Regions from separate parts of the Fructilactobacillus sp. YLN 2412 genome, predicted to be linked through region 1. Evidence: predicted binding sites of a transcription regulator. Region 1 holds the regulator's gene; each other region holds the start of a gene.
The links. Region 1 encodes Rex, which represses fermentation and respiration genes when NADH is low (regulators of the CRP and FNR family bind a similar motif). Its sites were predicted from a motif close to TTGTGAANTANTTCACAA; they were not measured.

Region 1 (10,698 bases):
TATTTTATGGTTAATTGCAAAATCTACTAATATTAATATTACTTGGATTTATACTAATTTATATAAACCTGGTGGTGACATTATTTTCTGGTTTTTATATCCAGCAACAATTGCGTTTGCAATTCCACTTTTCAAACGCAATGATATCGTTAAAAAATACTGGTTAGAAATTGTTTTATCCTTAATTATCGGGTTAGGTATTTCCGTAGTTATTATGTATTTTGTTTCAAAATTAATTGGGTTAAATCATGCTGCGATTGCTTCGATGTTACCTCAAGCAGCTACTACTGCTGTGGCAATGCCAATTGCACAGGGTATTCATGGTATTCCAGCTATTACTGCAATGGCATGTATCTTAAATGCCGTTATTATTTATGCAATGGGTGACTGGTTAATTAAAATTTTCCGACTAAAAAATCCAATCGGAATTGGGTTAGGATTAGGAACAGCTGGACATACATTGGGTTCTGCTAAGGCTTTGGAATTAGGACCAATTGAAGGCTCAATGGCTGCTATTTCAGTAGTTATTATTTCCATAGTGGTTGACATTGTGGTGCCACTCTTTGCAAACCTAGTTCATTTATAATTAAAAAAAGACTGTCTAGTTGGCAGTCTTTTTTAATTATAAATTTTTAAAGTAATTAGCAAAACATTTTGGATAAATTTCTATAAAATCTAACTACATTGTATGAGGGATTGCTTTATTATTTTAATGCACCTTAACTAGATTACTTAGTCAAAAAACAACCACATTAATTAATGTGGTTGTTTTTTGATAAAATTATTATATTTAATTATTCAAGTGGAAATTATAAGTTGCCACAATAATATTTTGTCTAGAGTTTAAAGCAGCTCGTAATCTCAAACCACTTTGGTTATGCAATACTTGTTGCCAATGATGTTTGGGTACGAATTGCGGTACCAAAACAGTCGTCGAATAATTAATTTCTTCATCTTTTCTAGAAATAACGTCACAAAAACGCAATACTGGATCGTTCAGCGAACGATACGAAGTATGAATATTAACAAATCGAATGTCTGGATATTCTTTTTTAAATTTAGCCTCGTTCTTTTTCTCATGTTCTGGATCTGAGTTAAAAGACACATGAACTGCTACCACTTGATCACCAATCGACTTAGCATAACTAATAGCGTCATGAGTCATTTGCGTAACGTTTCCAACTAATACTATCACAGTCGATCCATCATAACTCTTAATAACTGCTTTAGAGTTTGCATTCTTAACACGCAGTTGTTTAGCCACCTGTAGATAATGATTGTGGATGCGATAAAACATATACAAAATCAAAGGCATAATGATTAGATATGGCCAAACGTCTCCAAAATGGAGTGCAAATAAGAAAACAACTAACATTATGGAAATGATGGTCCCAATTAAGTTAATTAACATCTTACCAGGCCAAAATCCCTCTTTATGATGGAACCAGTGAACAATCATTCCTGATTGAGAAAGTGTGAATGGAACAAAAACCCCTACTGCATATAACGGAATCAAAAGATTCGTTTTACCATTAAAGATTAGAATTAAAACGATTGCACCAATAGCCAGTGAAATAATTCCATTTGAATAACCAAGTCGATCACCTTTATCTAAATAAGCATGTGGCAAGTACTTATCTTTGGCCATATTGTAGGCCAAAATTGGAAAAGCAGAAAAACCAGTATTAGCAGCTACCGCTAAAATCAAGGCTGTTGCCATTTGCAATACATAATATAAGAAGCCATGACCAAAGACACCAACACCGATTTGTGAAAGGACGGTATCTTTAGCTCCTGGAATAATCCCCATATAGTAACTTAGAAATGTAATTCCAGCAAAGAAAACGGCTAAAATGGTCGCCATTAAAGCCAAAGTATTCGCAGCATTTTTCCTTTTTGGTTGTTTAAAGTTAGGCACCGCATTACTAATCGCTTCAACTCCAGTTAACGAAGATGATCCAGACGAGAATGCTTTAAAGAACAGTAATAATGTCATTCCTTTAACGGAAGCATTTAATGGAGCATATGCGTGATATGTAATTTTGCCGGTTAAAATATTGTAACCACCTAAAATAATCATGAAAACAATCATGAAAATAAAAAGATACACGGGAACAACTAGAAAAGTTGCCGAATCTTTCATCCCACGCAAATTTAATACCATAATAAACACCACTATAAAAATAGCAATAGGTACCTGATAATTATATAACGACGGTAGAGCAGACGTAATTGCTTCCGTCCCGGACGTTGTTGAAACTGCTACAGTTAACATGTAATCAACTAGTAATGAACCACCAGCAACTAACCCAGCGCCCTCGCCCCAGTTGGTCCGTGCTACCACATAAGCTCCTCCACCAGATGGATAAGCATAAATAATTTGTCGATATGACAAGGTAATAGCTGCCAATAGTACCAACACTAGCAATGCCACCCACATTTGATACATCAAAGCCGCAGTTGATAAAGTAATCAGAACTGCTGTAATCTGCTCCGTACCATAAGCAACTGATGACAATGCATCAGATGATAACAAAGCCAAACCACTGAACTTAGTCAAGGATTGTCCAGACTCATCGTCACTTTTAAGTGGACGACCAATAATTAATCTTTTTAAATATCGCCACATGAACTTTACTCCTATAATTCATTAATTTGCTTCTTCGATTAAAAGCATGTGACTCTTATTGTACTATAATTTTGGTAAAAATCACCAACTGAATAAAAAAAGAAAGTCTACTTTTTAAAGTAGACTTTCTTAGTAAGATTTGAACTACATCATTCCTGGCATACCAGGTTGTGGCATTGCAGGAGTATCATTTTTTTCTTCTTCTGGTTGATCAGCAACAACTGCTTCAGTTGTTAATAACAATGATGAAACAGATGCGGCATTTTGAAGGGCAGAACGACTAACCTTGGTTGGATCAACAACTCCAGCGGCAATCATGTCTTCAAATTTACCAGTAGCAGCGTTATAACCAATTCCTGGTTTTTCTTGTTTTAAATGATCAACGATTACAGCACCATCAACTCCGGCATTTTCAGCAATTTGTTTAACAGGAGATTCAAGTGCACGAAGAACAATATCAACACCAGTTTGTTCGTCACCTTCTGCTTGAATTGCTGCAACGTCTTTCAAGATGTTAATGTATGCAGTTCCACCACCTGGAACAAATCCTTCTTCAACAGCAGCTCTCGTTGCATTCAAAGCATCTTCAATTCTGTATTTACGTTCTTTTAATTCAGTTTCAGTAGCAGCACCAACTTTAACAACTGCTACCCCACCAGCTAACTTAGCTAAACGTTCTTGTAATTTATCTTTGTCAAAATCAGAAGTTGCAGCAGCAATTTGGGTTTTGATTTCAGCAACTCGTTTAGAAATTGCATCTTGGTTTCCTTTACCTTCAACGATAGTAGTCGTATCTTTGGTAACATTAACCTTGTTTGCTTGACCTAATTGTTCAACAGTAGTGTCTTTTAATTCAAGTCCAAGATCATCACTAATAACAGTAGCACCAGTCAAAACAGCAATATCTTGAAGTTGAGCCTTACGACGATCACCAAATCCAGGAGCTTTAACTGCAACTACGTTAAATGTCCCTCTCATTTTGTTCAATACCAAAGTAGGAAGAACTTCACCACCAATGTCATCAGCAATAATTAATAATGAACGACCTTGTTCAACTACTGATTGTAGTAATGGCATGATATCTTGCATGTTGTTAATCTTCTTATCAGTAATCAAGATGTATGGATTATCAAGATCAGCTTCCATCTTTTCTTGATCAGTTACCATGTATTGTGACATGTAACCACGATCAAATTCCATTCCTTCAACAACGTCTAAGCTGGTATCAACTCCTTTAGAATCTTCGATGGTAATTACTCCATCTTTACCAACTTTTTCCATTGCTTCAGCTATTAAGCTACCAACTTTTTTGCTTGCAGATGAAATTGAAGCGATTTGTGCAATATCATCTTTGTTTTCAACTTTATGACTCATTTTGTGAAGACTGGCAACAGCTGTTTCAGTTGCTTTTTCAATTCCTCGACGGACACCAACTGGATTTGCACCAGCAGTAACATTCTTCATACCTTCTTTAACGATTGCTTGTGTCAAAACAGTCGCAGTTGTAGTACCATCTCCAGCAACATCATTAGTTTTTGATGCAACTTCAGATACTAATTTAGCTCCCATATTTTGAAAATGGTCAGGTAAACTAATTGATTTAGCAATGGTAACACCATCGTTAGTGATTGTTGGATCACCAGCTGTTTCTTCTAAAACAACGTTACGACCTTTAGGACCCATAGTAGTTTTAACTGTATCTGCTAGTTTATCAACACCTTTAAGCATTGAACTTCTAGCATCGTCAGAAAATTTAATTTCTTTAGCCATTTTAATCACCTCATAATAATATTTTTAATCGTTTAATTTTTTATTTAATAATTGCGAGTAAGTCGCCTTCGTGCATTACTAAGTATGAATTCTCATCATATTCAACTTTGGTACCTGCGTACTTGTCAAACATAACTAAATCTCCAGTTTTAACTACTGGAGCAACCTTCGTACCGTTATCAAGAACTCGACCTTCACCAACAGCAACTACTTTTCCTTGCGTTGGTTTTTGCTTAGCGTTTTCAGCTAATACAATTCCACCAATTGATTTTTCTTCTTGATCTTGAACTTCAATAATTACACGATCACCAAGTGGTTGTAACATGATAACCCCTCCAATTAATTTCATTTTATTTTGGCACTCGAACTATTCAAGTGCTAACTACATTATTAATATATCGCCATCACCAATTTATTGCAAGAATTTTGCCCAAAATAAAAAGCATTCTAGTTAATTAGAATGCTTGCTACTATTTTTGATCGTAATGATCAATAAAGTAAATTAAAGTTTGTAATTCATTGGTTAAATCAACGTTATGAACGCGAATATCATCAGGAACTGATAATCGAATTGAAGTAAAATTAAGAATTCCTTTTACCCCTGCTTTAGCAACTTGATTGGCAACTTCTTGAGCCACATCTGATGGAACCGTTAAAATCACAACACTAATCTGTTGTTCCTTTAGTTGAGTAACCATTTGACTCATGGGATAAATTGGAACTCCCCCTTGGATAGTGTTAATATTTTTAGGATTGACATCAAAAGCTGCAGAAATGCGAATATTACTATCCTGGTGAAAATTAAAATTAAGCAAAGCATGCCCTAAGTTACCAACTCCGACTAATGCTACATTTGTGAGTCGATCCTGATGTAAAATATTCTTAAAGAATTCCATCAAATTGTCAACATCGTATCCATAACCACGTTTGCCTAAAGCACCAAAATAAGAAAAATCTCTTCGAATAGTGGCTGAATCAACGTGAATAGCGTCTGCTAATTCTGTAGAAGAAACTCGCGTTTTACCACCGTCATGAAGAGTATTTAAATAACGATAATATAACGGTAACCGTTTAGCGGTTGCACGCGGGATTTTTGTTTCTACCATTAATTCATACTCCTTTTATTATTACAAAATTCTAGTATTATTAAGTTTACCACAAAAACAAACGATAAAACTAAAGTTTGTGAAAATCTACTTATTTATTAAACAGGCTTTCTTCTAGAATATGATAAAATTATCACAGAAAGTAGGTGTCTTCGTGATTATATTACAAGCCAATAATCTAACTAAAAGATTTAATGGTGAGATTTTATTTAAAGATATTAATTTAACTATCAGTGAAAAAAGCCATATTGGTCTAGTAGGTCAAAATGGTGCTGGTAAATCAACTCTTTTAAAAATGTTGATTGGTATTGAATCAGTTAGTGAAGGAACAATTACTAAAAAGAAAAATTTAACCATTGGCTATCTCCCTCAAAATACTGGACTACATTCTAATAAATCGATTTTAAATGAAATGGAAACAGCTTTTGCTGGTGTCATTAAAGAAGAACAACAACTTCACAAACTTGAAGCAGAAATCAGTGATTCAACAACAATTGAAAATCCAGAAAAATTAGCGGAAGTTTCAAAACGTTATGATGAATTACAAGCCGATTTCACAAGAAAAAATGGGTATGGTTATAAAGCAGAAATCAGAACAGTTTTAAGTGGTTTTGGTTTTAAAGAATTCGACTTTGATCGTAAAATCAATGAACTTTCTGGTGGACAACAAACTCGCCTCGCCATTGCCAAACTTTTGCTAGAAAAACCACAATTATTAGTTCTAGATGAACCAACCAATCATATTGATATGGAAACTACAGACTGGTTGGAAAATTATTTGCAAGCTTATAATGGTGCACTCTTGATTATTTCTCATGATCGTTACTTTATGGATAAAGTTGTGAATGAAATCTATAATTTAGATAACGGAAAAATGGATTACTATAAAGGTAATTACAGTAATTTCACTAAAGAGAAAATTCATCGTCAAACAATTGCTGAAAAAGATTTTGAAAAACAACAGAAAAAAATCAAAAAAGAAGAAGACTTCGTCAAAAAAAATATTGTAAGAGCTTCTACTACCAAAAGAGCGCAGTCGCGTCAAAAACAATTAGCCAAAATGGAAATCATTGATAAACCCAGTAATACTCACAAAACTGCTAAATTCAGATTTAATCCTGAACGAAAAAGTGGAAATGTAGTTTTAGATGTTGATAATCTAGCGATTGGATATCAAGACAAGATTCTAAGCTATCCCATCAGCATTCACTTAAAACGTTATCAACGAATGGCTGTTTTTGGTCCCAATGGAATTGGAAAATCAACTTTGTTAAAAACAATTTTAGGTCAACTACCTAAAATAAAAGGGACAGTTCAATTTGGCACTGGGGTCAATATTGGCTATTATGATCAGCAACAGGCAAGTCTTCATCATCAAAAAGATGTTTTACATGAACTCTGGGATGATTATCCAACTACTCCAGAAGGCGAGATTCGGTCCATTCTTGGGAGTTTCTTGTTTAGTGGTAATGATGTGGAAAAAAGCGTTGCTAATCTATCGGGTGGTGAAAAAGCACGATTACTTCTAACTAAATTATCCATGAATCATGATAATTTTCTAATTTTAGATGAACCAACCAATCATTTGGATATCGAAAGTATTAATGTCTTGGAAAAAGCCCTTTTACAATTTCAGGGTACGATTTTATTTGTTTCTCATGATCGTTATTTTATTAATAAATTAGCCACTCACATTTTAGAACTTAGTCCGAATGGATCAAAAGTGTATATGGGTAACTATGACTACTACAAGGCTAAAAAAAATGAAGAACTAGAAATTGCTGAACATGAAAAGCAAGAAAAACCAGATACCACAAAACAAGTTTCTAATTTAACTGAAACTAAACAACGTTATCAGGATAAAAAAGCACAACAGCGAGAAATTCGAAAATTAAAAAGAAATATTGCAGATTTAGAAACGCAATTAAGCCAAATTGAAATTGATAAAAAAGAACTTGAACAACAAATGACTTTGTCTGAAAATTATAATGATCGAATTAAAAGTCAAAATTTACAAACTAAGTTGAAAAAAATCAATCAACAACAAGAGCAAGTTGAAACAGACTGGGAAAATGATAATCTAAAATTAGAAGAACTTAATTAGATTGAAAAACGAGCGTCACACTGATTTTATAGTGTGATGCTCGTTTTTAATTATTCTTCTTCATTTTCAACCCATTCAAATTCAAGACCTGGATTAGCATTTAATGACATATCTGCTTTGTCATCATGACGTTGTAACATTTCTGCTGCAGCTCCAATCATAGCAGCGTTATCACCACATAATTTTAAAGGTGCTTTAACAAATTCAACATTACGTTTTTTCAATTCCTGATCTAAACTCTCACGCAAACCTCGATTAGCAGCTACCCCTCCTGCTAAAATAAATTCTTTTGCAGGATACTTATCTAATGCACGTATAGATTTACTAACCAAAACATCAATGACTGCATGCTGAAAACTAGCAGCTAAATCATTTTTATTCAAAGTTTCATTAACTTGCTCAGCATGATGAACTGTATTAATAAAAGCACTTTTTAGTCCACTAAAACTAAAATCAAAATTATCATCTTTTTCCATAGCACGCGGAAATGCAAAGGTATCATGGCCTAGATGTGCCATCTCATCAACTTGAGGTCCAGCAGGATAGTTAATTCCTAATACCCGCCCAATCTTGTCATAAGTCTCACCAGCTGCATCATCACGAGTTTCACCAATAATTTTAAACTCGCCTTCTTGTGGCATCCAAACTAACTCCGTGTGACCGCCTGAAACTACCATAGCCAACGCTGGAAATTCAATTGGGTGTTCAAAATTAGTTGCGTAAATATGCCCAGCAATATGATTTACTGGAATTAATGGTAATTGATGCGCCCAGGCAACCACTTTAGCAGCAGTAATTCCTACTAATAACGATCCTACCAATCCCGGTCCATATGTAATGCCAACTCCAGTTAAATCAGTATAATTAACTCCAGCTTTTTGCAAAGCATCGTCAATACAAATTGTAATTTGTTCAATATGATGACGACTAGCAACTTCCGGTACTACACCACCAAAACGTTGGTGACTTTTTATTTGCGTGGCTACAACGTTAGCAAGAATTTCTTTACCATTTTTGATAACTGCCACGCTAGTTTCGTCACAACTGGTTTCAAATGATAAAATCAAACTATTTTCATTTTTCATCATTAATCACTTCACCATCTTATCTTCCAAAGTTATTTGAAGCTAAGTAATTTTTCTTGTCTAAATTTAACCGTAAAACAATCGCATTCTCGCCATCATTATAATAATTAGGTTTTACTTCTTCTTGTACAAATCCCAAGTCCTTAAATAAATCTTGGGTTTTAATATGACCAACCTGACAAATGAAAAAGACACAATTTAATCCCATTTCACGTGCTCGTTCAATAATAGTCGTTATCAAAAAATACCCTAAACCTTGATGTTGAAATTTAGGTAATACAGCTACATTTTGAATTTGACAACATTTATTGTCACGCGAAATTGAAATGCAAATGAAACCAACTAACTCATCATCTTTTCGTAAGATTAAATAAAAACGATCTTTATTATTGTTTAATTGCGTTTTAAACTGAGCTTTAGTCCATTTCATTTCATTACCATAAGCAGCCTTATCGACACGAATAATGTCTGGAAGATCAGCAATCATCCCTTTACCTAAAAAATAAGTATTTCCACAAATATTAACAAATCGATTTTTAAATTCTAATGCTTCTTTAATCTTAGTTTCATTTCTATCATTAACATTTTTGCGATACCATTCTTTAAACTTGTTCAACATATGATTCGTGACCTTCTCCTGGATGTAATTTTTGCCAATCTGATTCGGCTTGTGTCAATCTTAAATAATTTGGAACAAATTCATCTATATCATGAACTGGATGTTGTTGTTCTCCATAAATACCAATTCTAGCAGCTTGTGGTAAATTATCAATTCCAACGACCGACTTAAAGTTAGTACCAAAATGAGCTTGTAATTGAGTTTTAAAATTAACAACATCTGATCCTACAAAAACAATTGATTCCTCAAATTGATCCAGTTGTTTTAACCACTTTTCAAACGCAATATGTTGATCGGGTAAAACATTTTCTGGCCCAGTTGGTGTGATACGATACAATCCTGTAAATAAAATATTATTACGGGCATCAAAAGTTGGAGCCACTAACTGACCTTCTTTTTCCACATTTAACGAAAGTGCTAATAAACTAGAAATTCCTACTAAATCAATCTTTAAAGTATCAGCTAAAACTTTACCAATTGTGACTGCTACCCGTAATCCTGTATATGATCCTGGACCTTGTGCTACAACAACTCGATCTAAATCATGAGGTTTTAGATTAGCTACTTTAACTAAATTTTCAATTACCTGCATGGCATATGCCGCATGTTTTCTTTGCGTTGTAATAGTTGTGGTTGCCAACACTTTATCATTATCTAAAACTGCTATTGATAAAGGACGGTTCGATGTGTCTAATGCTAAGACCTTCATTTATTTCACTTCTTTTAATTAGTTTTCTTCCATTCAATTTGGGCAACTGATTTAATTTTCCCGTCAACTAAAATTTGATGAGCAGTTACCGCCTGTTTATCATCTTTTTCCACAATCTCTGCCTGACTAACCACATGATCTCCATAACGAACTTCATCAGCAAATTTAACACTAAATTTAGTTGCTACATGATTTTTCAAAAAATCATAATCCAACGTGTTACTCATCCAACCAATATATCTGGTATTGCTGACATGACCATTAAAATCAATATCCGTAAAACACACTGGGTATTTCATTTCAGCTGAATCTGTACCTTCAACCTTTTTAATTTTACGCATTTTTTCAATTCGTTTAACTTTTTCGCTTCCATATGGAGTAACCACATCAACATCAATTTTAACCATTTTACGAGTATCTAAATTCATCATGACCCATAAACTATTCACTGATACTAAAATATTATCATCCATATCGCGGACCCAGAAATGTCGATCAGCAAAGTTTCTCGTATAACTAGTCCCCTGAGTTTGAATTTTAACAGACTCATTCGCTTTGGGAAGTCGATTAATATCAACATCATATTGAATTACTACCCAAGTAACACCACTTTGCTGTACTATATTAGTTCCTACTTGAAGATTTTGTGATTGGTCTTCTGAAACTTGAACGATTA
Region 2 (10,698 bases), 710 kb from region 1:
ATATTAGCAGCATAGCTAATCCCTAATCCAGAGAAAACTTGTACAAAGGGTGATTGATTAGGATTAATTTGATTCCAAGGGTAAACTGACATAATCACAATCATTGATCCAATATAAAACAATAGAATTCTTACTGGAACCGAATTAATTGCTTTAGGAATATCTTTTTGTGGATTCTTAGTTTCTCCAGCAGTCAAGCCAACCATTTCAATTCCTGTAAAGGCAAAGATTACCATTGGGAAAGCAAGAATAAATCCAACTGCACCAGTCGCAAAGAAACCACCATGATCAACCAAGTTTGCTAATGAAGCAGTGTTCCCCTGCGTATGGAAACCAACTGCAATCATTCCGACACCAGCAACAATCAAAGCTAAAATAGCAAAAATCTTAATACTAGAAAATGCTGATTCTAGTTCACCAAACCAGGCAACATTAATTAAGTTAAATGCCACTAGAATTGCAACTACAATTAACGGAGTAACCCATTGCGGCAGTTGTGGGAACCAAAATCGCAAATAAATCCCAGAAGCAGTTAAATCTGCCATGGCCAAACTGGCCCAACTTAGCCAATAAGCCCACCCAATCGCAAATTCCCATCGATCACCTAAATATTCTCGTACAAAATCAATGAAAGAATGTAATTTGGTGTTTGATAATAATAATTCACCAACGGCACGCATCATTAAATATGAAAAAAGTCCAGTAATTAAATATGCAAGAATTAATGCAGGCCCAGCAGATTTGATGGCCGTCCCAGAACCCAAAAACAATCCGGTTCCAATTGCTCCCCCAATCGCTATCATTTGAACATGTCGCGAAGTTAAACCTCTTGATAAATCTTTATCATCCTGCTTTGTTTGATCTTTTTCTGTCACTAATATCACACCTTTCTAAAAAGAAAATGTCTGCGTTTCAAATCAAATCAATTTGGCGTCAAGACATTTCTATGATTAATTATTAAAGTTTCCTTAACTTAAGCAAATACAATACTATCAATTTTATAGTATAACGTCAACTGTTCTGCTAACAACCTAATTTAACATTTTATCAAGTATAATATTTTTATAGAAGTCACTAAATCATTAGGAGTTATTATGAATAGCCAAAATCTTTTTCAATCAAAACCAGTTTTTTCCTTAGAAGTTTTTCCACCACAAGTACAATTAAATAATGAAGAATTTAATGAGAAATTAGCGATTATTAAAGACATCAATCCTGATTTCATTTCAGTAACCTTTGACGCTGGCGGACAAATCAATAATCAAAACCCACTCAAAATTGCGGACTTAATTCAACAAAAACTACACGTTCCGGCTATGGCTCACATTACCGGCTTATATCAATCGCAATCACAATTATTAAAACAACTATTACAATTAAAGCAACATCATATTACAAAAGTTCTTGCTCTACGTGGAGACTATCGACCCGGATACCAACAACTAGGCGATTTCAAACATGCAGATGAACTAGTTGCTTTTATTAAGAATCACGGCGATTTTGAGATTGCTGGGGCTTGTTATCCACAAAGTCATCCAGAAGCAAAAGACACAGAAACAGAAATGTACTATTTAAAACAGAAAATTAATGCCGGATTAAGTTGTTTGATTAGTCAAATGGTATTTGATAACGAAAATTTTTATCACTTTCGAAAACAATTAGCAGAAAATCAAATCCAAATCCCAATCGAAGTAGGAATTATGCCTTGTACTAGTCAAAATCAATTACAAAAAATCACTCACTTAACTGGAAAACCACTGCCTAACAAACTAATAAATCTAATGAACCGTTATCAATCTAATCCAAGCTCAATGCGTCAAGCTGGAATTGAATTTGCTGTACAGCAGATAATTGATTTAGGTAATCATCACGTTACCGGGATTCATTTATTTACCATGAATGATGTCGAAGCTGCCAAATCAATTTGGGATGCAACTCAAACTATCTTTAAACTATAAAAAAACTATCAGACTTTTTAGTTTGATAGTTTTCTTATAATTAAGTATTTTAACGATTTACCTGAACCGTTACCACACCTAAACCATTATCAAAATTAGCCTTCCAAGTTCCCGATGTTAATGATTCAGGCAATAGAAAGGTCCCGCTAGAAACCCGTTGTCCAGATTCTAATGGTGTTCCTTGTTCATCTAATTTTTTAACCAGCCATTGTAGTGATTTCAAAGGATTACCTAGTACTTCTGATGATTGTCCTTTTTTCAAAAGCTTTTCATCATGAACTAAGTCTGCATTTACGTTTTCTAAATCCTCGACTTTTTTAAAGACCTCATCAGTATCAACTTCATCACCATGAACCACATAACCACCAACTGCTCCATCTGCCATCACCAGGTTTTTGGGTAATTTTGGAAACCATTCTTTAAATCTAGCATCTGGCACTTCAATTGCTGGTGCTACCTTTGTTTTATGCAACAAATCTACTAAAGAATCATCACTCGTTAAAGGTTCTTTGGCGGTAAACATTAATTCAACTTCTGCTAACGGATCCATTAGTTGTTCTTTGGATAGTTCAACACCAGAGGGGACAAAATGTTCTTCTACCTGTGCTCCATATAAAGGAGAATCTGAATCAAACATATCCTGAGTTTCTTTACTTGTTAATGAGACTTTATAGCCACCGACATTTTTATTTTTCAATTCCATCACGCGGCGTTGGACTCGATAAGCAGCTTCATCATCTTTTACTAATTTCTGTACGTCCTGCATGTTTAAAGGCTCCTTGGTTTGGTATGCCTTAAAAAGTAATTCTGCTAGTTGTTCTTCATTTTGATTTAATCTTTTTTCTGTCATTGTGGGTTCCTCCAATATTGTTAGTAGTAAACCCGCTTTTTAAAGTAAGGCGGGTTAAAAGCGTATCTTATAATCTGAATGGGACTAATATCTCCTTGATCACTAATTGCTTCCATTTTCCCACCTCCTTTTTTATTTATCATTAATACAAAAAGACGCCCCTAATAATCCAATTGGATTATTAAGGGCGTCTAAAACGCGGTACCACCTTTTTTATGATTTCAATATGAAACCACCTCATACATACGGCACTTATTGCGATATGCTGACACGATAATGGGTGTACCCAATGTAATCTACTCTAATAATTTCGACGCATAACTCGGAGCTGATAATCTTCTATCTGAATCAACTACTTCTCACTAGCCAGTAGCTCTCTGAATCATCATGATATTTGATGTGCTCGTCATCGTTTTTAAATGAATTAATGATTGTTATTAAGTTACTCCAACTTATTTAAGTTGTCAACACAAAAATGAAAATACTAACCCAATAATTTTTATTATTTATTGTTTGCTTCAATCATAAAATTAGCAAAACGATAAATTAATTGATTTTTAGCAGCAAAATAATACTTGCGAAGTGGATGTAAATGATTGTTACGGCTAATCCAAGGTTTATCAAAACAATTATAGTGGATAATAACTGGATGATTGATGGCCTCAGCTTCACTAGCTCTTCTTTCAACAATTGGATTAAAGCCGTTTTCCCGCCGTACTAAATGGGTTTGTAAATTATACTTGGGGTCAAGACGTTCCCAGTCACCATCAACGACTGCATTTAAAGCATCTTGATCTTGATACTTTAATAACTCAGGTTCATCGTTAGCAATTTTTCGAGAACGCTGTGAAATTTGTTCTTGATTCCATTTTTTAACATCAATCAATAATAAACCAGAATTAAAATAACGTCCCGATTCTTCACTAACTCCCATTTCTTTCAAACGATTAACATATCCTGAATCCTCTGCTGCCCCAAAGGCGTGTCCGTGCAAATCAGTTTGCCAAAGTTTTTCAAGATTGCCGCAACAAATCATATCTGCATCTAAATACAAAATCCGAGGAACGTCTACTTCAAGAGGTATTTCGATTCGATAGTAAGCGTTAATTTTAATATCACTATCAGGAGAATTAATATTAGCATTTTGGTATCGAGCTGATAACGGCTCAAGAAACTTAATCTGATGACAATTTGGATAAATAATCTGAATTGATTGTAATAAATTAATACTTTGCTGAGAAAGTTTTTCTTTGACAATATAAAAATCAAATTCCGATTTTTGATTGTTTTCCAAGATTGACGCATATTCAACGGCCAATGGAATTGCCATATTATTATCAGTAGTAGAAGCAATTGAAATCATATATCGTACCCCATTTCTAAAAATTATTAAAAGATAAAAGACACCGCCAACTTCATTAAGCAATGAGATGGCGATGTCTTTTAAAATTATTTAATTAAACTTCCTTATCTTTCTCTGTTTCAACTCCAACACCTTCATACTCATCAAGAATCATCTTCTTTAAATCAGCAATGAGAGGTTCTTTAGGGTTAGCAGTTGTACATTGATCAGCGTAAGCAAGTTCTGCCAAGTGTTGCGCAGCTGCTTCAAGATCTTGTTTGTCAACTCCTTGACTCTTCAAGCTGAGCGTTACTCCAACTGAATGTGCCAAGTCGATAAATTTCTTAACTAATGCTTCTTTCAATTCCTCATTAGTGTTACCAGGTAATCCTAGGTAACGAGCAATATCTGCATAATCTTGATCAGCTCTAAATGATTCATATTTAGGCCAAGTAGCAATCTTCTTAGGCTGCTTGAAGTTATAACGAATAACATGAGGCAAGGTAATTGCAATTGCAAGACCATGAGTAATTCCGAATTGTCCACCAATTTTATGAGCAATTGAGTGAGTAATTCCTAAGAAAGCATTAGCAAATGCCATTCCGGCAATGGTTGAAGCAGTATGCATCTTGTCACGTGCTTCCATATTGCCGTTATAAGAATCAGTCAAGTTGTCAAAAATCATTTTGATTGCTTGTAATGACAATGGACGAGTGTAATCAGATGCCATTACTGAAACATATGATTCAATTGCATGTGTCAAAGCATCTAATCCAGAAGCCGCAATGGTTCCCTTTGGAACTGTTTGTACAAATTGAGGATCAATGATAGCTACATCAGGAGTTAAAGCATAATCAGCTAATGGATATTTAACGTGAAGTTTTGAATCTGTAATAACTGAGAATGGTGTTACTTCTGAACCAGTACCTGAAGTACTTGGAATAGCAACCATTTGTGATTTATTAGCCTTATCAAAGCGGTAAGCTCGTTTTCTGATATCCAAGAATTTTTGTTTTGCTCCAAAGAAATCAGTTTCTGGGTTTTCATAAATTAACCACATCATCTTAGCAGCATCAAGTGGAGATCCCCCTCCAAGTGCAATAATGGTATCAGGCTTAAATGCTTTCATTTGAGCAACTCCGGCATTAACTGTGTCCGTAGTTGGTTCCCCATGGATATCATCAAAGATGTAGTATTGAACACCATCTGGTCTAGCATTTAATTCATCTAAAACTTTGTCAACGTAGTGATATTTAACCATTGAAGGACTAGTAACAATGAAAGCCTTCTTGATATCTGGCATATCTTTAAGGTAACGAACAGAGTTCTTTTCGAAGTAAATCTTAGGTAATTTAATCCATTGCATATTATTTCTTCTCTTTGCGATAGTTTTGATATTTAACAAGTCATAATCAGTAACGTTATGTGAAATTGAGTTTCGACCCCATGATCCAGTCCCAAGTGTTAAGGAAGGTGTCATGTTGTTATAAAGATTTCCAACTCCACCTAACCCAGCTGGTGAGTTAACCAGAACTCGAGAAGCTTTAACAGCTACCCCAAAGTCGATAGCTAACTGATCATTACTAGTTTGAATAGCAGCAGTATGACCTAAACCACCATAGTTCAATAATTTGGATACAATCTCAAAAGCATCTTTATGATCTTTTGATTTGTAAACTGAAATTACAGGAGAAAGTTTTTCACCAGACATTGGGTATTTAGGACCAATTCCTGTCATTTCAACAGCTAACACCTGAGTATCCTTAGGAATTTTAATGCCAGCCATATCAGCAATTTGTTGTGCAGTGGCTCCAGCAATCGGACCTTTAACACTCAAACGAGTACTATCAAACATTGCATCAGTTAATTTTTGTTTTTCATCATCAGGAACGAAGTAAACTCGATTTAACTCTAATTGTTCTTTAACGTCCTTGTAGATTGATTCATCAATAACCGCACTATTTTCAGTAGCACAGATCATTCCGTTATCAAAGGTCTTTGAAAGCACCAAATCATTTACGGCACGAGGAATATTAGCTGTTTCTTCGATGTAAACAGGACCATTACCAGGACCAACACCTAAAGCAGGTTTACCACTGGAATAAGCAGCTTTAACTAAACCAGGACCACCAGTAGCTAAAGTACATGCAACTCCTGGGTTTTGAATCAAGGCGTTGGTTGCTTCACGACTTGGTTCAGTAATCCATTGAATAGCATCTTTAGGAGCACCAGCGGCAACCGCAGCATCACGCATAATTTCAGCTGCCTTGATTGATGATTTTAAAGCTTGTGGATGCAAACTAAAAATAATTGCGTTTCTTGTCTTCATTGAAATAATTGACTTAAATAAAGTCGTTGAAGTTGGATTGGTAACGGGAGTGATTCCGGCTAAAACACCAAGTGGTTCAGCCACTTTGATTAAATCATCTTCTGAGTTTTCTTCAATCACACCAACAGTTTTATCGTTGCGGATATCATGCCAGATTTCTTCGGTTGCAAAAAGGTTTTTAATTGCTTTATCTTCGGCAACCCCACGTCCGGTTTCTTCGTAGGCCATCTTACCAAGCATTTGATGAGCATTAACCCCTGCAATTACCATTGCGTGAGTAATATTATCAACTTTTTCTTGGTCAAAGTTACTCATTTCGTCTAAGGCGACATGAGCCTTTTCAACCATTGTATTAATATTGTTTTTTATTTCTTCTACATTTGGTTGTTGCTTTGCTGCACTTGCTTGTTTCTTTTCTGTCATAATTTAACCCTCCGGTCATTAGGCATTTGTTATCTTATTCACATACTTATAATAACATATCAGTTTGAGAACGCAATCATTTTGTTTAGTTTTTATTTAAATTTTGTTTTTGCCGTTTTAACGGCTTTTATAACTATATAAATCAATTAAAATTATCAAAAAGATAATTGTTACCAATTACACATATTCTATATTATGATGTTAAAAAAGAACCCTTTCAAACCGAAATAATCCGATTGAAAAGGTTCAAAAATTAACTTTATTTTTCATCACCAGTAAAATCAAAAACTACTCGTCCTACAATTTTACCTGCTTTCATTTCATCAATTACTTTATTAATATTTTCTAGTTTATCAGTTCTAACGATTGGTTTAAGGTCACCAGCAGCACCAAAATCAAATGTTTCACGAAGATCTTGTCTAGTTCCAACTAATGAACCAGCAACTTTAATTCCATCTAAAACTGTTTTATCAATGTTAAGTGCCATATCACCTTTTGGAAGTGCAACCGCAACTAACGTACCATTTGGTTCCAATGAATTAACAGCATTAGTAAATGCTGGAGCACTAACAGCAGTTACGATAGCATCGTGAACTCCGCCATTTGTACCTTTAATAATTTGTTCCGTAGCATCGTCATCGTGACGGTTAACCACTAAATCAGCTCCATTATCTTTAGCAGCTTGTAATTTTTTGGGATCTCCGTCGGTTACTACTACTTTAGCACCAAAAACATTTTTAGCTAATTGAACGGCAAGATTTCCTAAACCACCAGCACCAACTACTTCAACCCATTCACCCGGTTTGGTGTCACCTTCTTTTAATGCTTTATAAGTGGTAACACCAGCACAAGTTAATGAAGTTGCTTGAACTGGATCTAATTCTTCAGGAACCTTAACGGCATATTTAGCATCAACGATACATTCTTCTGCCATAGCACCATCAACAGTGAAACCAGCATTTTTAACGTTTCGGCATAAAGTTTCATTTCCAGTTACACAGTACTTACAAGTCCCATCTGCTGAGTAGAACCAAGCGATAGAAACACGATCGCCAATTTTTAAATTATCAACATCTTTACCTAGTTGAGTAACACGTCCGACACCTTCATGTCCGATAATTCTACCAGGAACTTTACCAAAATCACCTGAAGCAACGTGCAAGTCAGTATGACAAAGTCCACAATATTCAACTTTAACCAATGCTTCATTATCTTTGATGGGTCTTAATTTAACATCCTTAACATCAACATACCCATCTGAATCAGGTCTTACAACTGCAGCTTTAACCATAACAAGTAACCCCCATAATTGTTTTACTCAAATATTTATCTTCATTGTTATATTAACGTTCATTCTTTCACATGTCAATTATAAAGAGACTTGTTTTGGCTGATGGTTCGCGAAAGAAAGCGATTGCAAAATTTAATTGCAGCTTGCTATTTTAGAATAAAACAGACTCCATAAATCCATTTTCATAATTGCTGATATTTAATTTTTCTTCAATTTGTATTATTCTAAAGTTGGGAAAATTAATAATATTTTTAGCCCTATTATTTATTGCTACATATTTAGGAGGACGTTTTTAATGAATACTTCTCAAAGTAATTCACACTTGCCAAAATCTTCCGATGAATTAAGGAATCGAACGCCCGTTCATTACCTTTCTTTTTTTGGATTTTTGTCAATGACCATTTCGATGGTTGTAGCACTTTATGAATATCCGACTTTTGCCACTGCTGGATTAAGTTTAGTGTTCTTCCTATTATTAGGAGGATTTTTATGGTTCATTCCAGTAGCTCTTTGTGCTGCGGAATTTGCTACCATTCCTGGTTGGGAAACCGGTGGTGTCTACACGTGGGTCAGCGGGACATTAGGACGCCGCTGGGGCTTTGCCGCTATTTTCTTCCAGTGGTTTGAAATTACAGTTGGTTATTTGACCATGCTGTACTTTTTAACCGGAGCTTTATCATACGTAACTGGTATTTCAGCAATTCAAGATAACAAATACGTTAAATTAATTACTTTATTGGTTATCTTTTGGGGAGTGTTGTTAACTCAATTACGAGGATCAAAATATACTGCTACGATTGCCAAAATCGGTTTTGCAGTTGGAATCTTGCTTCCTGCTATTGTGCTTTTCGGATTAGGTTTCCACTATGTCTTAGCTGGTGGTCAAATTCATACTCCAATTTCGCTTCATGCGCTTATTCCTGATTTTTCTAAGCTCTCAACTTTAGTAGTTTTCGTTTCCTTCATCTTAGCCTACATGGGTGTTGAAACATCTGCTAGTCACGCGAATGCTTTGAAAAATCCGCGAAAAGAATATCCAACTGCAATGTTCGTCTTAGTTATCTTAGCCATTATTTTAGATACCTTAGGTGGATTGACAGTTGCTGTAACCATTCCACAAAAAGGACTCTCTTTAAATACCGGAGTTTTACAATCTTTTGATATTTTATTAAGTAACATTAATCCCGGATTAGTTTGGATTGCCCGCATTATTGCACTTTTGATTTGTTTAGGAGTGATTGGCGAAATTGCTTCATGGGTAACTTCACCTTCTAAAGCTTTACATGTTGCTGCTGTTGATGGTTTATTACCTAAATATTTCCGTTACGAAAACAAAGAACAAGTTCCAGTTCATTTAGTCGTTGCTAACGGAATTGTGGCAACTATTTGGGCAGTAGTTTTTACTCTTTCGGGAGGCGGCTCGAACTTAGCCTTTTTAATCGCTCTTTCATTAACTGTTGTAATTTACCTAATGTTATATTTCCTATTTTTTATTGGTTATCTTAAAATGGTTATTAACGATGCTCTTCACAAAAATGATCACAGCAAGAAGGAGCGCAGTTATGAGGTCCCAGGCGGAATTGTTGGAAAAGTTCTTGTTTCTGGAGTTGGACTATTAACTTCAATTTTTGCCTTTGTAATCTCATTCGTACCACCAGCAAGTATTGCTGCCAATCAACACGGAATCTATGAAGTTAGTTTAATAATTTCATTCTTGATTGTTTTATCAATTCCATTTACGATTTACGCATTTAGAAAACATTTTAATTAAGGAGTAAATTAACATGAATCAAACAGAATTAGATCAATTAGTTGAAAAAAACTTTAAATATTATAAAGATGGTCATGTAGCTGATTATATTCCCGCTTTAGGACGTGTAAATCCTAAACAATTGGGTGTAGCACTTTATGATATTAAAAATAACGCTCAAATGTCTGCCGGACAGTCCAATGTTCGTTTTGCCATTGAAAGCATTTCAAAAGTTCCTGTTTTACTTTTAGCAATTAAAGATCGTGGTATGAAAGCTGTTTTTGAAGCAGTGGGAGCCGAACCAACTGGATTTGCTTTTAACTCGATTTTGAATATGGAAATCAATCATTTAAAACATCCGATGAACCCCTTTGTAAATGCTGGGGCTTTAATGACATCATCATTAGTTAAAGGTGATACTGACGAAGAACGTTTTAGTCGGATTTTAAGTTTCATGCAGGAATTAATGAATGATGACGATATTACTTTAGATGATGAAATTTACGAATCAGAACACGCTACTTGTAGTATCAATCGTTCCCTTGCTTACTACGAACTTGGCAATAACATGTTCCCATTTGATAAAGATGTTGAAGAAATCATTGATGTTTATTGTAAACAATGTTCAATCTTGGTAACTGCTGAAGATCTATCTCGTTTAGGGGCACTGCTCGCTAACAATGGTGTAGCTCCTTGGAGTGGTAAGCGTTTAATCAGTCAAGAAGCTGCTACTATTACAAAATCCATCATGACGA
Region 3 (10,698 bases), 140 kb from region 1:
GTTGAAAAACCATTCCTATCTGACGACGAACTTCGTAAACATTAATATTTTTTCCATTAATATCAACATCTTGATATTTAATTTCTCCTGTAACTGTCGCAATCTCATCATTTAAACGATTTAGGCTCCGTAAAAAAGTAGATTTTCCCGAACCTGAAGCCCCAATCAAGGCTGTAATTTTGTGCTTAGGGAATTTCAAATTGGCATCAAAAGTTGCCTGCTTGTTTCCATAAAATACATTGAGATGTTTAGTTTCAATCGCAATCGGGTCGGTAATCTCTGTCAGATAGTTTTCCGTTAAATTATATTTATTCACTGGAAATTCCTTTCTCTACTTCGTTCCGCTCATTTTCTTGTATAGATAATTGCCTAAGAAACGGGAAAGTAAAATAATTGCCAAAATAACAATGATTAAAACTGCAGAAGCTCCACTAGAAATTTGCGTTGCATCCGGCGTAATTCCATCCGTATTTAATTTCCAAATGTGAACTGCCAAAGTTTCAGCTGGTCGCATTGGGTTCAAAAAACTGGTAGGACTAAATGGATTCCAATTAGCGTAACTAATCACGGGAGTACTTTGACCCGCCGTAAAAATCAAAGCGGCTGCTTCACCAAAGATTCGTCCAGCACTCAAAATAATTCCGGTTACTAATCCTGGGACAGCGGCTGGCAAAATAATTTTTAAAATTGTTCGCCACTTTGATAAACCAAGTGCCCATCCTGCTTCACGTTGAGAATGTGAAACAGCTTTCAGCGATTCTTCTGTATTTCTGGTTAATAAGGGAATATTTACAAACATTAAAGCAAATGCACCAGATATAATCGAAAAATCAAATTGAAATTTAATTACCAAAACTAAATATCCAAACAAACCGATTACAATGGAAGGCAGCGAGCTTAAAACTTCAATCGTTGTTCGCATTGTACTAGTTAAAAAGGAAGGCTTTGCAAACTCTGATAGATAAATTCCAGCTCCTAAGGCCAGCGGACAAGAAATTACCAGTGTGATTATTAAAATATAAACAGAGTTAAATAATTCGTTGGCAATTCCGCCTCCTGCTCCAAAATCTTTGGAAGGAGATGTCAGAAAGTGCCATGAAACATTCGGAATACCGGTTATCAAAATATAACCCAACAAAGCCATTAAGATTAAGACTACTACTCCAACCATTGCTTTGATGATTAATAAGGCAACTTGATTGGCGCGTTCCGCTTTCTTATTTACTGAGTTTTTCATTTTTTCATTTCTCCTCGTTTTCCAATCAATTTAATCAACAAGTTAAAAATTACTGACATGATTAAAAGTACTAATGCCAATGACCACAATGCGTTATTTGGCAGAGTCCCCATAATTGTATCTCCCATTTGTGAAGTCAACTGACTGGTTAAGGTTGCCGTTGGCGAGGTTAAACTAGTTGGTGTCAAAGCAGCATTTCCAATTACCATTTGCACAGCTAAGGCCTCTCCAAATGCCCGAGCCATACCAAAGACAATTGCAGTTAAAATTCCAGGTAATGCTGCTCGCAGGATTACTTTATAAATCGTCTGCCATTTAGTCGCTCCCAAAGCAAGCGATGCTTTACGATAATGGTCTGGAACCTGTTGTAGACTATCGATGGTCAAAGAAGTAATCGTTGGTAAAATCATGACAAATAATACAATCGCACCGGCTAAAATTCCAAATCCAGTTCCACCAAACACAGAACGAATAGCAGGCACAATTACTACTAAACCGATGAATCCATAAACAACAGAAGGAATTCCTACCAGTAATTCAATGACTGGCTGTAACATTTTTGCTCCGCGTTTGGGTGCTAATTCAGTCATATACAAAGCAACTGCGATAGCAAACGGTGTGGCTAAAATTGCTGCCAGCAAAGTAACTGCAAAGGAAGCAACAATCATTGCAAAAGCTCCAACTTGCGGTTGACCATTTTTGCCTAATTGTCCTGGATTCCAATTACTACTAAAAATAAATTGCATCACAGAAACGTGGTTTTCAAAAAAGGTAGCTAACCCATGAATAGCAATGAAACCAATGATAGCAACCGTCAGAATCATGATAAAGCCGATACAAATCAAACTAATCATTTTTCCAAATCGGTCTTGCCGAGTAGCTTTGCTAGGCTGCAAAAGTTTTTGCTGCATTTTATTCATCTCAAACTCCCTCCTATTTAGGTTTGTTCGTTACTTTACCAGCAGCATCCATTTGCACTTTCATATCATGAATACTAACATAACCAGCTTCTTTAACTAATTTATGCTGAGTTGGTTTTGACATAATGTAAGCAATAAATTTTTGGGTGATTGGACTAGGTTGCTTATTGGTATACATATGTTCATATGACCAAATTTTCCAACGATTAGTCGTAATATTTTGATAATTAGGTTGAATATGATCAACACTCAAAACTTTAACTTGGTTATTTAGATATGGTAAGGATAAATAACTGATGGTGCCCGGAGTATTTTCCACAATTTTTTGCACCGTTCCGTTTGAATCCTGTTCCTGACTCTTAACCGCATCTTTACCTTTTAAAACTTTCTTTTCAAATGTCGAACGGGTCCCGCTACCTTGAGCTCGATTAATAACAATAATGGGTAAATTTTTCCCGCCGACTTCTTTCCAGTTTTTAATTTTTCCAAGAAAGATTTTCTCAAGTTGTTTTTCCGAAAGATTATTAACCCCATTTTGGGGATTAGTAATTGGGGCAATTCCCACAACTGCCACTTGATGATCAATCAGTTTCTTGGCATGGATTCCATCTTTTTGTTCAGCGAAAACATCAGAATTACCAATATTTACCGCTCCAGTTTCAACTTGACTCAATCCAGTTCCAGACCCACCACCTTGAACCGTAATGCTGACTTTGGGATGGTCTGCTTGATAATCACTTCCGGCTTTTTGAACTAACGGCTGCATCGCAGTTGAACCTACAGATGTAACTGAATTCTGTTTATCCTTATTGCCACAGCCGGTTAACATTAAAACTCCAATCGCTGCCAAACATATTGGTAATAATCTTTGGTAATGCATCAGCAACCTCCTAGTAATTGCTTTATTTAATTACAAAACTAAGTATAATTACTTCATGTAAAGGTAATGTTGGCTTTATGTAAAGATTACGTAAATTAAAATACGAGGTGACGACTTGCAGCACGTAACGTTAGTAACAAGCCATTTACGCTTAGCAATTGATTTTAGTCAAACTTTTAACGAACAAGAATATTTCGTTGATACACTCGATTCACTGCAACATTTTAAAACTGTGATGTTGCAAAAGAAAAGTGTCGGGATTTTTTGGGATTTAACGACTTTTCCATATACTGATTATCAAGCAGAACTAAGTAAAATTAGAAATACATATCAGGTTCCAATCCTAATGTTGGATAAAGATAAGAACAACGTATTACAGGTGTTACAAGCCGGATTTGATGATTATTTAATCAAACCTTATTCATACTTGGAATTAATCGCACGTCTAGAACAAAAACAAAAATTGTATCAACAATTAATTATCCCTAAAACTCCGCCAAAATTACCAAAACAACCGCAAATTATCATTGATGACGTGGTGATTGATCAACAAAAATATAAAGCTTTTAAAAATCACAAAGATTTAGGGTTAACCCCTAAAGAACTCAAATTACTACTGTATTTAATCAAACATGATTCTCAGGTCTTGAGTCGGCAACAGCTGTTAGAAGGAGTTTGGGGCGATTATTATGACATTTCTCAAACCACAAGAATGGTTGATATCCATATCAGTCATCTCCGTGATAAAATCGAAAAAAATCCTAAGAAACCAACCCACATTAAAACAGTACGTGGTTTTGGGTATCAATTTGTTGAAAATCCTACTGAAAATTAAAAAGTACTAAGACTAAGTCGTTAACTTAGTCTTAGTACTTTTTTATTACAACGGATTATGAATCATCTTAATATGTTCAATACCCTCCTCTAAAAAGACAGACCCAACTGAATGAAAATCAAATTTATTATAATAACCACTAGCATATACTTGAGCATCAATTTCAATCGGCATTTTAGCAAAATTAATTTTAATTTGTTGTAAAATTTGCTGTAACAATTCTGCGCCTTTTCCAGTTCCTCGAACAGACTTAGACGTCAAAACTCGTCCAAATGTTACTTTATCTCCATCAACAAAGATTCTTGCATAGGCGTCAATCTTACCTTGTTGATTAATTTCAAAAACATGAAGCGCATCTAAATCATGAACATCAGGATCAACACATTTAACATCCTGCTCAACTAAAAAAACTTCTGAGCGAACTCGATAAATTTCATAAATCTCTTTTGGAGTTAATTCATTAAATTTTTTGGTCTGCCACATGTTGCTACTCCTTTATTAAATGATTTTTACACATCATATAATAGTACGTGTTCTTGTCAATCAAATTATAAAAAAGAACCTCAGCTATTTAACTGAGATTCTTTTTGTGCTACTTATTTTTCTGAAAGATGACCATCTATCAACTCATAAATATGGTCAGCATATTGATTTACTCGTTCATCGTGGGTGACGACTACCACAGTTTTATTTTCTTTTTTAGCCAAGTCTGACAACAATCGGCAAACTTCTGTTACCCGTTCTTCATCTAACGATGCCGTTGGTTCATCAGCTAAAATAATATTGGGCTTCGTGTAAATTCCACGAATAATTGCAACTCGTTGACTCTGTCCCCCAGATAACTCATTGGGAAAATGATCAATCACCCGTTTAATACCTAGTCGATCAGTCAAATTTTGCAATTCAGCAGCCGACATATTGCCTTCTGGTCGAACCTTATCAACTAATACAAACTGATCACGAACCGTCAAGTATGGCACCAGCGTGTGGGCCTGTAAAATAAATCCAATCTGATTTAAACGAAACTGATCACGAGCCTTTGCACTAAGATTAACCACCTTTTCATTTTCCAATAAAACTGTTCCTTCATCCGGATCACGCAAAGCTCCCATAATGGTAAGCAGTGTACTTTTCCCTGATCCAGACGGGCCAGTAATAATGTTTAATTCACCACGTTTACTAGTGAAATTAATATCATCAAGCACTCGAAACCGATTATCTGCTTGACCAAAACTTTTATTAACGTTTGTTAATTTAATTGCGTCCATTATTAACCTCCAATCGCATCTGCAGGGTCAACTTTTAGAATCATAATTGATGGAATCAAAGCCCCTAACATTGAAGTAACTATTAATCCAACCACAGTTGCCGACATAATCAACGGATCACAAGCAACTGGTACCGAGTTTCCTAAAGCCACAGTAGTCAGCAACGTTAATACGACTCCAATCACAATTCCACTTATCACTAAAATAAAAGTTTGAAATAACGTTGCTCGAACCAATACTCCAGCTGGAATCCCTTGAGCTCGTAATACCGCATAATTTTCCAATTTCTGCATCGTTAAAATATATAAGAAAACAGCGATTACAATCAGCGAAATAATCATTAAAAAGGCAATCATAAACATAAAGGTCGAGTTTTGCGCCTGATAACCTGGAAGTTCATCAATCACCTTTTTAGCCGAATAGGAATGTAAATCACTATTGTGTGCTTGATAATCAGTATTTTTACTAATTACCGCACTACATAAAAAGTCACTGGTTAAATTGTGTAATTGACGCCAATCATCCATACTTCCATAAATCACAGGGGCAACGCTTAATTTAGCATTCTTAGTAAATCCAACAATTTGATAAGGTTTGCTATCAGAATTAAGTTTAATTTTATCTCCTAGATGATACCCATTTTGTTGAAATTGGGTATCAACAACTACTTGGTGATTTTTATGAGCTTTATGTCCCGCAGTTAATTTTAAATTTTGATAAATGTATTGATGTGGATCAATTCCAACAAATTGTGCTGAAACTCGAGATCGATCTTTAGCAGACGAAACTACTGGCGTATTACCAACATAAGCATCTTGTTTCGGATTAATCTTTAAATTCTTGCCTTGTTCTTTAGTAATAACAGAACGACTAATGTTAATGTTAGAATCTTTGTTCAAAACAATTCGTTGGGGTTTCCAAGAATCAATGGCTTTAGTATTCTGCGTTGAAAGACCGACCGCTAAACTAGTTAAAATAAAGATTAAATAACTAATTAACACAATCATTGTTACAATCAAACCATATCTTAACTTATAGTGTTTAATCTCTTTTAATGCTAAAAACATAACCTACTCCTTATGAAAGTTTTTCTAAATTTTCTTTGAGGCGTCGTAAAAAAAAGGGTTGCTGCTGCGGCTGCAATAAAATATCTCGAATCGTCTGATGAATTAAAATACTGACTCCCCACTTAGAACCAGATAACTCCAGTTCTGCTTGCGAAGGTGCTAATAAGTAACGATTCTTTTGATAATATAGGGTCACAAACTCACGAACATGAGCGTTTTCACTTTCATTAATGAAATCACTGATCATAGTTAAAATTACATCTGGACTAAGTTTAGTTTGTCCGCCTTTCAATGGCCGATGAATCTCACGCATGACCATTTTAAATTCGTATTGGTAAGCATCAGTTAAATCAGCAAAATACTTATAAAAAGCTCCGCGGGCAATCTTTGCTTCCTTTACAATCCGTGCTACCTGAGCCTCTGCTAATGAATAATGAGAAAATTCATCTAGCAAGGATTTTTGAATTCGAATCTGTTTTTCGTGTGATAAATTATCAAATGTTTGACTTGGCATAACTCCGCTTCCTATCTTTTTAAAAAGTGACACCGTGTCACTAGATTATCATTGGCATTTTAATCTGTCAATTAAAACGTCACTATTAATAATAATGCTAGCATATTGAGCAAAAAAGATATCATTATTTGTTAAAAAGTTTACAATTAAAATGTAAATATATGATTAAAAATTAGAAAGGTTCGTTTAAAATGAGTCAGAGATTAACAGGAAAAGTTGCTATTATTACCGGTGGTTCAAAAGGAATTGGTTTTGCAACTGCATATCGTTTTGCTCAAGAAGGTGCTGCAGTAGTAATTACTGCTCGCAATGAAACTGAAGGTAAAAAAGCAGCAGAAGCCATCAATCAAGAATTCCCTAATAGCGCTAAGTTTAAAAAACAAGACGTATCAAATTCAGAACGCTGGACAGAAATCTTTGCTGAAACCGAGGATGATTTTGGACCAGTAACTACTTTAGTTAACAATGCCGGAATCGGAATTGGCAAGTCAATTGAAGAAACAACTGATGAAGAATGGCAAAAAGTAATTGGTATTGATTTAACTGGAACTTTTTATGGAATCCGCGAAGGAATTCGCCAAATGAAAAATAAAAATAACGGTGCTTCAATCATCAACATTTCATCAATTGAAGGCATTGTCGGTGATCCCATCTTAGGTGCTTATAACGCTTCTAAGGGTGGCGTAAAAATGATGTCGAAATCAGCTGCTCTTGATTGTGCGTTAAAGGATTATGGAATTCGTGTTAATTGTGTCAATCCCGGTTATATCAAAACTCCCATGATCTCTGACGAACTTGATCAATATATGTCACAAAGAAGTAAAACCCCTATGGGTCATCTTGGTAAACCAGATGATATCGCTTATGCCTGTGTTTACTTGGCTTCTGATGAATCAGCATTTACTACTGGATCTGAAATGGTAGTTGATGGTGGTTATACTGCTCAATAAATAAAAAAGATAATACAATTCAATTAATAATGAATCCCATAAAAATTAGACAGAAACATCTAATTTTTATGGGATTTTTTTTGCTTAAATTTAAGCTTGATATAAAAATCAAAATAGTTACTTGTTATTTACATAAATAAATTTCATATGATGAAATAGGCACTATGTACGGTCAAATCAAGTTAACCCATGATCGTATAAATATAAACATAGTGATACAAACAGAATTAAATAATTAATATTATTTTTCTTAATTGTCCATTGCCTTAATTAATTCATCTGCCACTGCTTTAGGTGATTGGGGATTTTGGCCAGTAATAATACGTCCATCTTTAATCACATGACTTGCAAATGGTCTACCCTTTTTAAAATTAGCACCATGTTTTTTGGCTACCTTTTCGTTTAAAAATGGAACCTTTTTATAATTTCCACTTAATAACTCTTCTGTATTCGTAAAACCAGTAATATTTTTACCAGCAATTAAATACTTTCCATCGGGTAATTTAATATTTAATAAACCTGCAATACCATGACAAACTGAACAAAGATAACCGCCATTTTGATAAATAGCCAAGCTAAGTTTTTGTAATTGTGTGTTATGCGGAAAATCCCACATCACACCGTGACCACCAGTATAGTAAATCGCTGCATAATCCTTGGATTGAATGTCAGCTGGTTGCAAAGTATTCGATAGTCCGCGTACTTGATAGTCTGAATCTTGATACATTTTCAATGTATCTTGATCAATATAACTACTCTTCATACTTCTAGGATCAATCGGAATATAATGTCCCTTGGGACTTACATAGTCAAGCGTATATCCAGCTTGTTGCATTACAGCTACAAATTCTGCTGATTCACCTAACCACAATCCAGTTAATTGGTTTGTATTAGGAAAATTAGTTGTATTCGTTTCCACAACTAAAATCTTTTTCATTATAATTATCCTTCTTTCAATAAATATGGTAACAAAATATCCTGCATCTTTTTAGATAAATCATTTTTATTAATTTGATGATCAGCTAAAATCACATTTTCAATAATTCCATCAATACCATAACAAATAAAATTGACTTTAACTTCATCATCACTAACCATTTCAAACATCAGTTGTTCTTTAGTAAACTCATTAAATTTATTCCTAAACTGATATGAATCATTACTTTTTAATAGTTTATTAAAAAACATCTTATTTTCGATAAAAAAATTAATCCATAAATCAATTTTAGCTTGAACTTGATGTTCATCAATATTTCGACAAGTTAATCTTAATTTTGCAAAACTATTATTCATAAAATCCATTACTAAAGCTGTTTTATCAGCATAATGTACATAAAAAGTTTTTCTAGTAATATCGGCTTTATCACAAATCATTTTAACCGAAATATCATCAAGATTTGCTTTTTCTTCTACCAATTTTTTAAAACTAGTTTCAATTGATAATTTAGTTTTGCGAATTCGACGATCTATTTTTTTATCCATTAATTCACCTACTTAATTTTCAATTCTTGCAAAAGTAACTCTTGTATTATATTATACACATGTTACTTATTTTTGACAAATTTATCTTATTAGGAGAAAACAAATGAAAACTGTTTTAATTACTGGGGCCAGTTCCGGTATGGGATTGCAAACAGCTGAATTACTAGCTAAATCTGGTTACCAAGTTTTTGGTGCTGCTAGACATATTACTAATTTGCAACCACTTAAAAAAATCGGAGTAACTCCACTTGTAATGGACGTTACTAGCCAATCATCTATGGAACAAGCAGTACAACAAATCATTAAAGAAACTGGAAAAATTGATATTTTAATTAATGCAGCTGGTTATGGATCTTTTGGAGCCATTGAAAATGTTTCCATAGATGAAGCTAAGCACCAATTTGATGTGAATGTTTTTGGGTTAGTTTCATTAACTAAGTTAGTATTACCCTACATGGAAAAACAACATGATGGCAAAATCGTTAACATTTCTTCAATGGCAGGACGCTTCAGTAGTTCTTTAGCTGGATGGTATTTTGCTTCTAAACATGCATTAGAAACTTTAAGTGATTCTCTCCGAATGGAAGTTCGGAGGTTTGGCATTAAAGTTATTTTGATTGAACCTGGAGTAATTAAGAGTAACTGGTCTGGAATTGCAATGAAACATTTAGTTGAATCAGCAAAAGGTACCAAATATGAAAAGGCTGCTAATAAGATGGCTCAGCAAACCAATAAAATTTATGCCTCTCATTTTGCATCGCAACCATTCTTAATCGCTAAAACCATAAAAAAAGTAATTAACACCAAACATCCCCGCCCACGTTATTTAATTGGATTCATGGCCAAACCAACTATTTTTTTAAATTCCATTTTGCCAACTAGATTAATGGACATCCTCATTCCTAAATTTATGTAGAAAGAGAGAAATAACAATGTTTAAAATTCCTAATCAAATGCCAGCTTTACAACTAGTAAAATACAATCACCCGTTTGTAAAAAATATTATCCCAGTCCCCGCAATAAATGATAATGAAGTATTAGTTGCCATTAAAGGTTCATCATTAAATCCTATTGACTATACCATTCAGGAAGGGAAAGTGAAATTAATTTTCAACTATCACCTTCCCATCACTGTCGGAAATGATTTTTCTGGTACAGTAGTAAAAATCGGTAAAAACGTTAATAAGTTTAAAGTTGGTGATCAAGTATATGCTCGACCTGATGATTTTAAAAGTGGAACTTTAACCAAATACATTGCTATTAATGAAAGTGAAATTGCTAAAACTCCTACTAACTTAAGTTTAATTGATGCTAGCGCCATACCTTTAACTGGATTAACTAGTTATCAAGCCTTAATTGAAATTGGTAAATTAAAACCAGGACAAAAAGTGTTCATCCAAGCTGGCTCAGGAGGAGTCGGAACAATGGCCATCCAAATTGCCAAAGCTCGCGGAGCATACGTGGCGACCACGACAAGTAAAAAGAACTTTACCCTAGTACGCGATTTAGGTGCTGATCAGGTCATTGATTATCACACTACTAATT

Region 2: a site for Rex is predicted at 6,929-6,946, ahead of adhE (bifunctional acetaldehyde-CoA/alcohol dehydrogenase). Genes of this name have one in related genera too.
Region 3: a site for Rex is predicted at 6,850-6,867, ahead of AC0GLR_RS06000 (NADP-dependent (R)-specific alcohol dehydrogenase). Genes of this name have one in related genera too.

What each region holds. Positions count from the first base shown of each region.
Region 1 is NZ_CM183165.1:1,032,283-1,042,980, forward strand. Features, by position in the region: gene lrgB (antiholin-like protein LrgB) at 1-586, shown strand, start outside; gene AC0GLR_RS05235 (APC family permease) at 791-2,629, opposite strand; gene groL (chaperonin GroEL) at 2,774-4,399, opposite strand; gene groES (co-chaperone GroES) at 4,440-4,724, opposite strand; gene AC0GLR_RS05250 (redox-sensing transcriptional repressor Rex) at 4,870-5,505, opposite strand; gene AC0GLR_RS05255 (ABC-F family ATP-binding cassette domain-containing protein) at 5,660-7,609, shown strand; gene tsaD (tRNA (adenosine(37)-N6)-threonylcarbamoyltransferase complex transferase subunit TsaD) at 7,660-8,697, opposite strand; gene AC0GLR_RS05265 (GNAT family N-acetyltransferase) at 8,714-9,313, opposite strand; gene tsaB (tRNA (adenosine(37)-N6)-threonylcarbamoyltransferase complex dimerization subunit type 1 TsaB) at 9,297-10,022, opposite strand; gene AC0GLR_RS05275 (acyl-[acyl-carrier-protein] thioesterase) at 10,037-10,698, opposite strand, start outside.
Region 2 is NZ_CM183165.1:324,102-334,799, reverse strand. Features, by position in the region: gene AC0GLR_RS01470 (amino acid permease) at 1-803, opposite strand, end outside; gene AC0GLR_RS01465 (methylenetetrahydrofolate reductase) at 1,095-1,958, shown strand; gene AC0GLR_RS01460 (2-keto-4-pentenoate hydratase) at 2,008-2,808, opposite strand; T-box leader at 2,989-3,227, opposite strand; gene AC0GLR_RS01455 (glycosyltransferase family 8 protein) at 3,311-4,171, opposite strand; gene adhE (bifunctional acetaldehyde-CoA/alcohol dehydrogenase) at 4,266-6,902, opposite strand; gene adhP (alcohol dehydrogenase AdhP) at 7,162-8,193, opposite strand; gene AC0GLR_RS01440 (amino acid permease) at 8,588-9,964, shown strand; gene glsA (glutaminase A) at 9,978-10,698, shown strand, end outside.
Region 3 is NZ_CM183165.1:1,175,027-1,185,724, forward strand. Features, by position in the region: gene pstB (phosphate ABC transporter ATP-binding protein PstB) at 1-316, opposite strand, end outside; gene pstA (phosphate ABC transporter permease PstA) at 332-1,237, opposite strand; gene pstC (phosphate ABC transporter permease subunit PstC) at 1,234-2,157, opposite strand; gene AC0GLR_RS05970 (phosphate ABC transporter substrate-binding protein) at 2,171-3,037, opposite strand; gene AC0GLR_RS05975 (winged helix-turn-helix domain-containing protein) at 3,153-3,872, shown strand; gene AC0GLR_RS05980 (GNAT family N-acetyltransferase) at 3,918-4,355, opposite strand; gene AC0GLR_RS05985 (ABC transporter ATP-binding protein) at 4,469-5,140, opposite strand; gene AC0GLR_RS05990 (ABC transporter permease) at 5,143-6,207, opposite strand; gene AC0GLR_RS05995 (TetR/AcrR family transcriptional regulator) at 6,218-6,721, opposite strand; gene AC0GLR_RS06000 (NADP-dependent (R)-specific alcohol dehydrogenase) at 6,913-7,671, shown strand; gene AC0GLR_RS06005 (type 1 glutamine amidotransferase domain-containing protein) at 7,922-8,608, opposite strand; gene AC0GLR_RS06010 (TetR/AcrR family transcriptional regulator) at 8,614-9,153, opposite strand; gene AC0GLR_RS06015 (oxidoreductase) at 9,257-10,069, shown strand; gene AC0GLR_RS06020 (NADP-dependent oxidoreductase) at 10,086-10,698, shown strand, end outside.